Linked DNA regions of Marinomonas mediterranea MMB-1. Each later gene encodes a partner of the first gene's protein in a complex. Links are inferred from orthologs where the notes say so. Each region holds a gene or a part of one and is shown in the gene's direction. Other genes may lie near its edges.

Region 1 (4,046 bases):
GTGATGTGCTAAAAGTTGATGTAGGTGATAGGCTATTTGGGAGTATGGGGGTTCATGCTTCAGCCTATTCTAAAGGCGCAAGGATTTTTAGAGTGCACGACGTGCGACCGCATGTCGAAATGTTAGAGATGATGTATCGAATTGAGAGAGAGTCGTAATGCGTAAGTACTTTGGAACAGATGGTATTCGTGGGCAAGTTGGTAAAGGGGTTATTACGCCTGAATTTATGCTTAAACTTGGATGGGCAGCAGGTAAAGTATTTAATGGTCAATCAAAAAATAAAATATTGATTGGTAAGGATACGCGTATTTCTGGCTACATGTTTGAATCGGCGCTTGAGGCGGGTATTGTTGCTGCTGGCGCAGATGTGAGGCTGGTTGGGCCGATGCCAACGCCAGCTATTGCTTATTTGACGCGGACTTTTAGAGCGTGTGCAGGGATCGTGATTAGTGCATCTCATAACCCATACACAGATAATGGGATTAAATTCTTTTCTTCTGAAGGGGGGAAGATTTCTGATGAGCTTGAGGAGGAAATTGAATACTGGCTGGACCAGCCAATGGAAGTGGTTGAATCGGATAAAATAGGGAAGGCAAAAAGAATTGATGACGCCGCTGGACGCTATATTGAGTACTGTAAAGGTACGTTTCCAATTGGTTTACGCATAACTGGCCTTAAAATGGTCTTAGATTGTGCTGATGGTGCTACCTACCATGTTGCTCCAAGAGTGTTTTCCGAGTTAGGGGCTGACGTTATCGTAATTGGTGCGAGTCCAGACGGCCTAAACATTAATGAGGTGAGTGGTGCAACGAAGCCTGAGTTGTTGCAAAAAAATGTGGTTGCACATGGTGCGGATATTGGTATTGCTTTGGATGGCGATGGCGATCGATTGATTCTCGTTGATAAGTTTGGGAAAGTTTGTGATGGCGACGATGTGCTTTATATTATTGCCAATCATTTGAGTTCAAAAGGCCAGTTCTCTGGTGGTGTAGTCGGTACACTAATGACTAACTTTGGATTGGAGTTGGCGCTGTCTGAACGCGGTGTTGGTTTTAGTCGTGCCAATGTTGGTGATCGATATGTAAATGAAAAGTTGACTCAGCATGGTTGGTCTTTGGGTGGAGAGCCTTCCGGGCACATTGTGTGTAAATCAATTACAACAACCGGAGATGGGATTATCGCAGCGTTGCAGATTTTGCAAGCAATGTTAGAAGAAGGAAAACCACTTCATGAGTTGCTTGAGGGGTTGGTGAAATTCCCTCAAAAGCTAAAAAACATTCGGGTAAAAGAGCGCTTTATACCGTCTGAGGTACCTGCTTTACAAAAGGCAATTGCTCACGCTAACGAGCGTCTAAATGGATCTGGTCGCGTGTTATTGCGTGCTTCAGGAACTGAGCCTTTAATACGTGTAATGGTAGAGGGTCGTGATGATGAATTGGTTTCGGATTTGATAGATTATCTATCGGCTGAAGTGCAGAAAGTGATTTAGTAAACGTTAGTTTTAAGTGTGGCAGATCGGTTGGTTTGTAGCTGATTGACTGATTAGTCGTGATTTAGTGCAATTATCGCTTGATTCTGGGGGCAGCTTTCTCTAGAATCTTGCATCGAATTTAGGAGGGTGTGATGTCTCGACGTAAGATTGTTGCAGGAAACTGGAAACTGAACGGCTCTAAGGATTTTTTACAGAATATTGTAGAAACTCTTGTGTCGGTTAATGATGTTGATGTCGTTATCGCGCCCCCATTTCCCTATTTGGAAAAAGCATCTGCTTTGGTCGCTGATCTAAATGGTTTGAGTGTTTCCGCACAGAACGTATCCTCGTATAGCGATGGTGCTTTTACTGGCGAAGTTTCTGTAGCGATGTTGAAAGATATTGGTGCTGACTCAGTGATTGTAGGTCACTCTGAACGACGTGAATTGTTTGGTGAAACCGATGCTATTGTCGCTGAGAAAATATCTCAAGTACTTAAGTTTGGGTTGACTCCAATTTTATGTGTCGGTGAAACGTTAGAGCAGCGAGAACAAGGTTCTACAATTGAAGTATGTTCGACTCAAATAAAGAGCGTGCTTGATGTTGTTGGTGCGGAAAACTTTGATAATGTTGTAATTGCCTATGAACCCGTTTGGGCGATTGGCACAGGGAAGTCAGCTTCAAGTGCAGAGGCTCAAGAAGTTCATGCATCGATTAGGAAGCTACTTTCTGAATCTCTCGAAGGTTTGGGTAAAAAAGTCAGTATTCTTTACGGCGGAAGTGTGAAAGCAGCGAATGCTAAAGAGCTTTTTGAGCAGGAAGATATTGATGGAGCGCTGGTTGGCGGTGCTTCTTTGAAAGTAGAAGAGTTTAACGAGATTATTAAGGCGGCTGGAATTTAATGGAAGCGCTAATTTTAGTAGTACATGTGTTGGCTGCAGTTGCAATTATTGCTCTTGTTTTATTGCAACAGGGTAAAGGTGCTGACGCTGGGGCTTCATTTGGTGGCGGTGCCTCTCAAACAGTATTTGGTAGTCAAGGCGGAAGTAGCTTTTTTGGTCGTATGACGGCTTTTTTTGCGCTTGTGTTTTTCTTGACTAGCTTTGGCTTAGCATACGTTGCGAGCGAGAAAGCGAAAAGTGTCTCTGGTGCGTTAGATTTTGTTCCTCAAGCGCCAGTTGTTGAGTCTGAAGATAGTTTGCCTCAATTGGACACAACTGAAGTAGGATCTGATATACCTTCTAACTAACTTGATCGGCATGTAATTGATGTTGATTGAGTTTTAGATTGCCGATGTGGTGGAATTGGTAGACACGCCATCTTGAGGGGGTGGTGGCCTACGGCTGTGCCGGTTCGAGTCCGGCCATCGGCACCAATTTGTTGGATAATTTTTTGAGAGTGTTATAATGCTCTCAATTTGGCGCGGGGTGGAGCAGTCTGGTAGCTCGTCGGGCTCATAACCCGAAGGTCGTCGGTTCAAATCCGGCCTCCGCAACCAACTTTTTGATTCCAATTGTTATTTATAATAGTTGGGATGTTGTCAGAAAGCCCCATATGGGGTTTTTTGCTATGTGGAATATATGATGTAAATGGGCCTTGTGCCCGTTTTTTGTTTGTGGGTTTTAAACCTAAGTAACGTGTAGGTCTCAGTAGGAGAGATGCTTTGTCTGCCAAACACACATTAATTGAAGAGCTTATTCGACCTGTTGTTGAAGGGTTAGGCTTCCAGTTTTGGGGGATGGAGTACATTTCTCAGGGCAAGCACTCAGTTTTAAGAATATTTATCGAAACGGATAAAGAGAAAGGGATCGACGTAGAAGATTGTGCACAAGTGAGTCGTCAGGTGAGTTCTATTCTTGACGTTGAGGATCCAATCACGGGTGAATACAATTTAGAAGTGTCATCACCAGGTCTCGATAGGCCGTTATTTGAACTGTCTCAATATGAATCTTACGTTGGGTCGGTCGTTGCTCTTAAATTACGTGTTCCCTTTGATGGGCGTCGTAAGTTTAAGGGGCAACTTACAGGTGTTGAAGGTGATGAGGTAGTTATCCTTGTCGATCAAGAAGAGTATTTGTTGCCCATCGAGTTGATCGAGAAAGCCAATATTGTTCCACAATTTTAAGTTTAACCTTTAAAGAGAGGCTAAAAGGATGAGCAAAGAAATTCTTTTGGTAGCTGAAGCAGTTTCCAACGAAAAAGATGTCCCGAAACAAGTCATTTTTGAAGCAGTTGAGACAGCATTAGCTAGCGCGGCGAAACGTCGTTTTGAAGAAGATGTTAAGATTCGAGTGTCTATAGATCAGCGCACTGGAGATTACAACACATTTCGTCAGTGGAACATCGTAGCTGATGAAGATTATTCGTACCCAGATTCCGAACTTACAATAGATGACTCTGTTGAGCAAAGTCTAGGTTTAGCGATAGGCGAAATATACGAAGAAGAAATTCCTTCTGAAGAGTTTGGTCGCATTGCCGCTCAAACTGCTAAGCAGGTTATTGTACAAAAAGTACGTGAAGCTGAACGTGCCAAGGTTGTTGCGAGATACAGCGAGAAAGTCGGTAAACTGGTACA
Region 2 (8,166 bases), 840 kb from region 1 along the record:
TATGCCACGCGCTAAAGGCCGTGCTGATCGTATTTTGAAACGCGGTTGCCACATTACAGTTAAAGTCGCTGACTAATTAGGAGAAACCCAATGGGTCAGAAGGTTCATCCAACTGGAATTCGCCTAGGGATAGTTAAAGATCATACTTCTACTTGGTATGCGAACAATCAAAACTACTCTAAGCTACTACTAAACGATCTTCAGGTTCGTAAGTACCTAGAAGAGAAATTAGTTCAGGCATCTGTATCTCGTATTGAGATTCAGCGTCCTGCACAAACTGCTCGTATTACTATTCACACTGCTCGTCCGGGCATCGTGATTGGTAAGAAGGGTGAAGATGTTGAGAAACTACGTAATGCAGTTTCTAAGATGATGGGCGTACCAGTTCACATCAACATCGAAGAAATTCGTAAGCCAGAACTTGATTCTAAGCTAGTTGCTCAGAATATCGCTGGCCAGCTTGAACGTCGTGTTATGTTCCGTCGTGCTATGAAGCGTGCGGTTCAGAATGCTATGCGTGCTGGCGCGAAAGGTATCAAGGTTCAGGTAAGTGGTCGTCTGGGCGGTGCAGAAATTGCACGTGCAGAATGGTACCGCGAAGGTCGTGTGCCTCTACACACTCTACGCGCTGACATTGACTACGCTACTTATGAAGCAAGCACAACATACGGTATTATCGGTGTTAAAGTGTGGATCTTCAAAGGCGAAATCTTGGGCGGTATTGAACAAGTGCGTGCTGAGAAAGGCGCACAAAAGAAGAAGTCTAAGTAAGGGGTAGTAAGTCATGTTACAACCTAAACGTACTAAGTTCCGCAAAATGCAAAAAGGCCGCAACCGTGGTTTGGCGTTGCGCGGTAACCAAGTTAGCTTTGGTGAATTCGGATTGAAATCGACCGCTCGTGGTCGTATCACCGCTCGTCAAATTGAAGCGGCTCGTCGTGCAATGACGCGTCACATCAAACGTGGTGGTAAAATCTGGATTCGTGTATTCCCTGATAAGCCGATTACTCAGAAACCTCTAGAGGTTCGTCAAGGTAAAGGTAAGGGTAGCGTAGAATACTGGGTTGCACAGATTCAACCTGGTAAAATGCTTTATGAAGTTGAGGGTGTTTCAGAGCAGCTAGCACGCGAGGCATTCGCACTAGCCGCAGCTAAGCTTCCTTTGTCCACAACTTTCGTAACGCGTACGGTGATGTAGATGAAAGCAAAAGAACTGCAAGAAAAGTCTGTAGCTGAGCTACAAGAGACGTTGATCGAACTGTTACGTGAGCAATTCACTCTGCGTATGCAGAAAGCCACAGGTCAGTTAGCGCAAAGTCATTTGCTCTCAGAAGTTCGCCGCAATATCGCACGTGTTAAAACCGTGCTTAACGATAAGGCAGGTAACTAAAATGAGTGCAGAAACTAAAGCGCGTATTGCTACTGGTAAAGTGGTAAGCGATAAGATGGATAAGTCCATCACAGTACTAGTTGAACGTACGGAAAAACACCCACTATACGGTAAGTTTGTTCGTCGTTCTTCTAAGCTACATGCTCACGATGAAAACAATGAATGCCAAATCGGTGATACGGTAACGGTGGTTGAATGTCGCCCTTACTCTAAGTCTAAGACTTGGAAACTGGTTCAGGTAGTTCAGAAAGTAGCAGCTTTATAAGCTGTTACTTCGTGAGACTCGTTATCTAATTTGATTGGAGAGCAGCAATGATTCAAACGGAATCGATGCTTGATGTAGCAGATAACAGCGGCGCAAAGCGCGTTCAGTGTATTAAAGTACTGGGTGGCTCTCATCGTCGTTATGCTGCTATCGGTGACATCATCAAGGTCACAGTTAAAGAAGCGATCCCTCGTGGTCGTGTTAAGAAAGGGCAGGTTTTAGACGCAGTTGTCGTTAGAACTAAGAAAGGTGTTCGTCGTCCAGATGGTTCTATTATCCGCTTTGATGTAAACTCTGCGGTTCTATTGAACGCTTCAGGGCAGCCTCTTGGTACTCGTATCTTTGGCCCTGTTACACGTGAGTTGCGTACAGAGCAATTCATGAAAATTGTTTCTCTTGCGCCTGAAGTGCTGTAAGAGGAGGGGGACATAATGCGTAAAATCAAACGTGACGACGAAGTTGTTGTAATTGCTGGTAAAGATAAAGGCAAGCGCGGCAAAGTTGTTAAGGTAGTAGACGAGAGTCGTGTTCTTGTTTCTGGTATCAATATGATCAAGAAACATGAGAAGCCAAACCCTATGAAGGGCACAACTGGCGGCATCGTTGAAAAAGAAGCACCTATCCAAATTTCTAACGTAGCAATTTTTAACACTGCTACAGGTAAAGCGGATCGCGTCGGCTTTAAAGTGAATGAAGACGGTACGAAAGTACGTGTTTTCAAATCTAACAGTGAAGCGATCGACGCCTAAGAGCGAGAATTATAGCCATGGCGAGACTTAAGCAAGTTTATACAGATCAAGTTGTAGCTAAACTGACTGAACAGTTTGACTACAAAAATGTAATGGAAGTGCCGAAAATCACTAAAATTACGTTAAATATGGGTGTTGGTGAAGCTATCGCAGACAAGAAACTTCTTGAACATGCGGTAAATGATCTTCAAGCCCTTAGCGGCCAGAAAGTAGTAGTTACTAAGGCTCGTAAATCAGTAGCAGGCTTTAAAATCCGTGACGGTTACCCGATCGGTTGTAAAGTTACTCTACGTGGTGAGCGTATGTGGGATTTCTTCGATCGTCTAGTAGACGTCGCTATCCCACGTATCCGTGACTTCCGTGGTTTGAACCCGAAATCATTCGACGGTCGCGGTAACTACAGCATGGGTGTTAAAGAGCAGATCATCTTCCCAGAAATCGATTACGATAAAGTTGATCGTGTACGTGGTCTTGATATCACTATCACAACAACCGCTCGTACCGACGAAGAAGGTCGTGCTTTGCTAGCCGCCTTTAGTTTCCCTTTCAAGAAATAAGAGGTAGGAATCATGGCAAAAGTATCGATGGTTCAACGCGAAGCAAAGCGTACCAAGTTAGTAGCGAAGTATGCTGAAAAGCGTGCTGCTCTAAAAGCGATCATTAACGACGTTAATGCATCGGACGATGAGAAATGGGAAGCAACTCTTAAGTTGCAGGCGCTTCCTCGTGACTCATCTTCTTCTCGCCAACGTAATCGTTGTCAGGTAACTGGTCGTCCGCACGGTGTATACCGTCGCTTCGGTCTATCACGCATCAAGCTTCGTGAAGCGGCAATGCGTGGCGACGTACCAGGCTTGAAGAAAGCTAGTTGGTAAGCAAGTAGAGCGCGATCATAATACATTGCAGTGAGGGGGTGTCTGGAAAACTTCTGGACATTCCGCTCGCTGCTGTGTACTATGCGCGAGCTCTATTTGCTGCACAATGGTTTTTTATTTAGGAGCTCTTAAATGAGTATGCAAGATACACTTGCGGATATGTTCACTCGTATCCGTAATGCTCAGATGGCAGCTAAGACATCTGTTAGCATGCCTTCATCAAAAATGAAGGTGTCATTAGCCAATGTTCTACGTGAAGAAGGTTACGTTACAGACTATTCCGTAGAAGAAGGTGTAAAGCCGACCCTTACTATCGAGTTGAAATACTACGAAGGTAAGCCGGTAATCGAAGAAATTAAACGCGTTTCTCGCCCAAGTTTGCGTCAGTACAAAGCATCTAACAATCTACCAAAAGTAGAAGCAGGTTTAGGTGTTGCAATCATCTCTACCTCTAAAGGTTTGATGACTGACCGTGCAGCTCGCGCTGCTGGTGTTGGCGGCGAAGTAATCTGCACAGTATTCTAGGAGTTAGTATGTCTCGAGTTGCTAATAGTCCCGTGACGCTTCCTAGTGGTGTAGAAGCTGCTTTAAAAGGCCAAAATATCGTCGTAAAAGGCGCTAAAGGTTCTTTAGAGCTAGACGTACACACAAGCGTTGAAGTTAAAAAAGAAGAGAGTGTTCTTACTTTTGCAGCACGCGATGGTGCTAAGCAGAGCCGTGCTCTAGCTGGTACTACACGTGCACTAGTAAACAACATGGTTGTTGGTGTAAGCCAAGGTTTCGAAAAGAAACTTTTGTTACAAGGTGTTGGTTACCGTGCTGCTGTTAAAGGCAAGGTGCTAAACCTATCTCTTGGTTTCTCTCATCCAGTTGACTACGAACTACCAGAAGGTATCACTGCAGAGTGTACTTCTCAAACTGAAATCGTGATTAAGGGCGTTGATAAACAAGCCGTTGGTCAGGTTGCAGCTGAAGTTCGCGGTTTCCGTCCACCAGAGCCATATAAAGGCAAGGGTGTACGCTATGCTGACGAACATGTTCGTCGTAAAGAAGCTAAGAAAAAGTAGGTAAGCATTCATGATCACTAAGAAACAATCTCGAATTCGTCGTGCTCGCAAAGCACGTTTGCATATTCGTGACCTAGGTGCGAATCGTCTTACTGTACACCGTACTCCTCGTCACATGTATGCCCAAGTAATTTCGCCATGTGGTAGCACAGTGCTAGCAAGCGCTTCTACTTTGGACGAAAGCCTACGTTCTGGCGCTACTGGTAACAAAGATGCTGCTTCTAAAGTAGGTGCTTTGATTGCTGAGCGAGCAAAAGAAGCAGGTGTCACTGCGGTCGCTTTCGATCGTTCAGGCTTCAAATACCACGGTCGCGTTCAAGCTCTAGCTGACGCTGCTCGTGAGGCTGGTCTAGAGTTCTAAGGGGAAGCAAATGGCAGTTAATGAACAACAAACTAGCGATCTACAAGAGAAGCTAGTTCAGGTAAACCGTGTTGCTAAAGTTGTAAAGGGTGGTCGTATCTTCTCTTTCACTGCGCTAACAGTAGTTGGTGATGGCAACGGTAAAGTTGGTTTCGGTCGTGGTAAGGCTCGCGAAGTTCCTCAAGCTATTCAAAAAGCAATGGAACAAGCTCGTCGTAACATGGTTTCCGTTCGACTAGACGGTGATACTTTACAATACCCAGTAAAAGCAGCACATGGCGCTTCTAAAGTTTACATGCAGCCTGCTTCACAAGGTACTGGTGTAATTGCCGGTGGTGCTATGCGTGCGGTTCTTGAAATCGCTGGCGTACACAACGTATTGGCAAAATGTTACGGTTCTACAAACCCAGTAAACGTTGTTCGCGCAACGATCAAAGGTTTGCAGGACATGAAAGCACCTGAGCAGGTTGCGGCTAAGCGCGGCAAGTCTGTCGATCAAATTTTGGGGTAATCTGGCATGGCTAATAATACCATCACAGTACAATTGACCCGCAGCCCGATCGGTCGTCTTCCAAAGCACCGTGAAACAGTTAGAGGCTTGGGTCTTAAGAAAGTTGGTCAGCGTCGTGAGCTTGAGGATACTCCAGCGGTACGCGGCATGGTCAATAAAGTTTATTACATGGTTAAAGTAGTAGGAGAATAACATGTTCCTAAATACCATTCGTCCTGGCGAAGGTAGCAAGCATGCTCCTAAACGTGTTGGTCGCGGTATCGGTAGCGGCTTGGGCAAAACAGGCGGACGTGGCCATAAAGGTCTTAAGTCTCGTTCTGGTGGCTCAGTAAAACCTGGTTTTGAAGGTGGTCAAATGCCTTTGCAGCGTCGTCTGCCAAAATTCGGTTTCACATCACGTCAGGCTAAGTATGTTGCTGAAATTCGTTTGAATGAGCTAGCAGCAGTAAATGCTGAAGTTGTAGATTTGGCTGCTCTTAAAGGCGCAGACATCATTGGTCATCAGATCAAAACAGCACGTGTTATTTTGTCAGGTTCTATCGACAAAGCGGTTACTGTTCGTGGTCTTAAGGTGACTAAAGGTGCTCGCGCTGCTATTGAAGCAGCTGGCGGAAAAGTCGAGGAATAAATGGCAAAGCGTGGCTCACTACCAGCTGGAATGCAAAGCGGACTAAGCGAACTTTGGTCTCGTATTCGTTTCGTATTCTTAGCAATTATTGTATATCGTATCGGTGCTCATATCCCTGTTCCGGGTATTAACCCTGATAGGCTTTCAGCACTGTTTGATCAAAATGAAGGCACAATTCTGAGTTTATTTAACGTATTCTCAGGTGGCGCACTAGAGAGAATGAGTATTTTTGCTCTAGGTATTCTGCCGTACATTTCTGCCTCGATCATTATGCAGTTACTTACAGTAGTGAGTCCGCAGCTAGAGCAGCTCAAAAAGGAAGGTGAAGCAGGACGCCGTAAAATCACTCAATATACACGTTACGGAACGGTACTCCTTGCATTAGTTCAGTCTGCCTCAATGGCGGTTGGACTAGCAAGTCAGGGTATTTCTTTCAGTTCTGGTATCGAGTTCTACGCAGTTGCAGTCGTAACTCTGGTAGCAGGTACAGTGTTCTTGATGTGGTTAGGTGAACAGGTTACAGAGAAAGGTATCGGTAATGGTATCTCTATCTTAATCTTTGCTGGTATTGTTGCCGGCCTTCCTTCTGCTCTAGGTCAGTCATTTGAATCGGCTCGCCAAGGCGATATAAATATTCTAGCTTTGTTGTTAATTGGTGTGCTAGCCATTGCAACCGTCGCGTTCGTTGTATTCATCGAACGTGGTCAGCGTCGCATTACGGTTAATTACGCTAAGCGTCAACAAGGCAAAAAGGTTTTTGCCGCACAGAAGAGTCATTTGCCACTAAAAGTAAACATGGCTGGTGTTATTCCACCTATCTTTGCTTCTAGTATCTTGCTATTTCCAGCTTCAATTGGCCAATGGTTTGGTCAAGGGGAAGGTATGGAGTGGCTGCAAAATGTTTCGTTGGCTCTAGCTCCTGGGCAACCGCTATATGTGCTGTTGTTTGCGATAGCAATTGTATTCTTTTGCTTCTTTTACACAGCGCTGGTGTTCAACCCTAAAGATGTGGCAGATAACTTAAAGAAATCCGGTGCGTTTTTGCCGGGAATTCGTCCAGGCGATCATACAGCTCGATATATCGATGGTGTAATGACACGATTGACACTGTTTGGTGCGTTGTACATCACTCTTGTGTCGCTAATGCCTCAGTTCTTTGTAGTCTTGTGGAATGTTCCATTCTATTTCGGCGGTACTTCAATGTTGATTGTAGTTGTCGTGGTAATGGACTTTATGTCTCAAGTACAAAGTCACTTAATGAGTCATCAGTACGAGTCATTAATGAAAAAGTCTAATCTGACTGGTTATGGTCCAAATGGCCTAATGCGTTAAGCATAGGTTGGAGTTGAACATGAAAGTACGTGCATCTGTAAAAAAAATCTGTCGTAACTGCAAGGTCGTTCGTCGTAACGGCTCAGTTCGAGTAATTTGTAAAGCTGAACCTCGTCATAAGCAACGTCAAGGTTAATTGAGTTATTACTCGATGATGGGATAGGGTGGTTGATTTTTGTCCGAGAATTGGGCATAATCTGCCGCCCTTGTAAAAGCAAAGTGATGAGTTAATCATCCATAACAACGGAGTAAAGTGAATGGCTCGTATAGCCGGTGTCAATATTCCTGACAATAAACATGCGGTCATTTCTCTGACTTACATCTTCGGAATCGGTCGCACACGTTCTCGCTCTATATGTGCAGCAACTGGTGTTGCTGAAACTGCGAAGATCGGTTCTTTGAGTGATGAAGTCCTTGACCAACTACGTGGTGAAGTTGCTAACTACACTGTAGAAGGTGATCTACGTCGTGAAGTCAGCATGTCTATCAAACGTTTGATGGATCTAGGCTGTAATCGCGGTATTCGTCATCGCCGCAGCTTACCAGTTCGTGGTCAACGTACCAAAACGAACGCTCGTACACGAAAAGGCCCTCGTAAGCCAATTCGTAAGTAATATTAACGCGTTTCGCTTTAGCTAAGAGAAAGGCTAAAGCTGAGCATTAGATAGGAAAGTGCAATATGGCTAAGCCAGCAGCGCGCAGCACCAAGAAGAAAGTCAAAAAGACGGTTGTCGACGGTGTTGCTCATGTACACGCGTCGTTTAACAACACGATCGTGACTATCACTGACCGCCAAGGTAACGCTCTATCATGGGCTACTGCAGGTGGATCAGGCTTCCGTGGTTCTCGTAAGAGTACACCATTCGCAGCTCAGGTTGCGGCAGAACGAGCTGGAGCAGTTGCTCAAGAGTTCGGTCTTAAAAACGTAGACGTAATGATCAAGGGCCCTGGTCCTGGTCGTGAGTCCGCAGTACGTGCATTAAATGCA

Evidence for each region.
Region 2: the proteins of secG (region 1) and secY are in contact, whole or in part, in a crystal structure (PDB 5AWW), measured with the Thermus thermophilus proteins. The link is inferred for Marinomonas mediterranea MMB-1 from one-to-one orthologs. Residues at the interface, in WP_223903268.1 of Thermus thermophilus: Tyr5, Ile9, Tyr12, Leu13, Ala16, Leu19, Val20, Val23, Leu24, Gln26, Glu27, Pro28, Gln30, Gly31, Ala32, Asp34, Leu35, Met36, Gly37, Gly38, Ser39, Ala40, Asp41, Leu42, Phe43, Ala45, Arg46, Val48, Tyr53, Thr56; in WP_096411648.1 of Thermus thermophilus: Leu14, Gln16, Arg17, Phe20, Ile34, Pro35, Pro37, Ile72, Arg108, Arg109, Asn112, Gln113, Arg116, Ile117, Ile120, Pro145, Gly146, Trp147, Phe152, Phe155, Val156, Val159, Thr160, Val162, Ala163, Gly164, Ala166, Leu167, Trp170, Glu173.

Annotation. Positions count from the first base shown.
Region 1 is NC_015276.1:1,097,089-1,101,134, forward strand. Bases 1,078-4,046 are described here. They hold secG (preprotein translocase subunit SecG), read left to right. Parts: upstream 1,078-2,372; coding sequence 2,373-2,720; downstream 2,721-4,046. Other genes in these bases: glmM (phosphoglucosamine mutase), read left to right, coding at 1,078-1,489; tpiA (triose-phosphate isomerase), read left to right, coding at 1,624-2,373; rimP (ribosome maturation factor RimP), read left to right, coding at 3,135-3,596; nusA (transcription termination factor NusA), read left to right, coding at 3,625-4,046. Also shown: folP (dihydropteroate synthase), read left to right, coding at 1-158; more of glmM, read left to right, coding at 158-1,077. UniProt on the Bacillus subtilis protein: Involved in protein export. Participates in an early event of protein translocation.
Region 2 is NC_015276.1:254,668-262,833, forward strand. The notes cover bases 5,046-8,012. They hold secY (preprotein translocase subunit SecY), read left to right. Parts: upstream 5,046-5,846; coding sequence 5,847-7,178; downstream 7,179-8,012. Other genes in these bases: rpsE (30S ribosomal protein S5), read left to right, coding at 5,046-5,218; rpmD (50S ribosomal protein L30), read left to right, coding at 5,225-5,410; rplO (50S ribosomal protein L15), read left to right, coding at 5,412-5,846; rpmJ (50S ribosomal protein L36), read left to right, coding at 7,198-7,314; rpsM (30S ribosomal protein S13), read left to right, coding at 7,436-7,792. Also shown: rplV (50S ribosomal protein L22), read left to right, coding at 1-76; rpsC (30S ribosomal protein S3), read left to right, coding at 91-771; rplP (50S ribosomal protein L16), read left to right, coding at 785-1,198; rpmC (50S ribosomal protein L29), read left to right, coding at 1,199-1,390; rpsQ (30S ribosomal protein S17), read left to right, coding at 1,392-1,655; rplN (50S ribosomal protein L14), read left to right, coding at 1,703-2,071; rplX (50S ribosomal protein L24), read left to right, coding at 2,087-2,404; rplE (50S ribosomal protein L5), read left to right, coding at 2,422-2,961; rpsN (30S ribosomal protein S14), read left to right, coding at 2,974-3,279; rpsH (30S ribosomal protein S8), read left to right, coding at 3,412-3,804; rplF (50S ribosomal protein L6), read left to right, coding at 3,813-4,346; rplR (50S ribosomal protein L18), read left to right, coding at 4,357-4,707; more of rpsE, read left to right, coding at 4,718-5,045; more of rpsK, read left to right, coding at 8,013-8,166. UniProt on the Bacillus subtilis protein: The central subunit of the protein translocation channel SecYEG. Consists of two halves formed by TMs 1-5 and 6-10.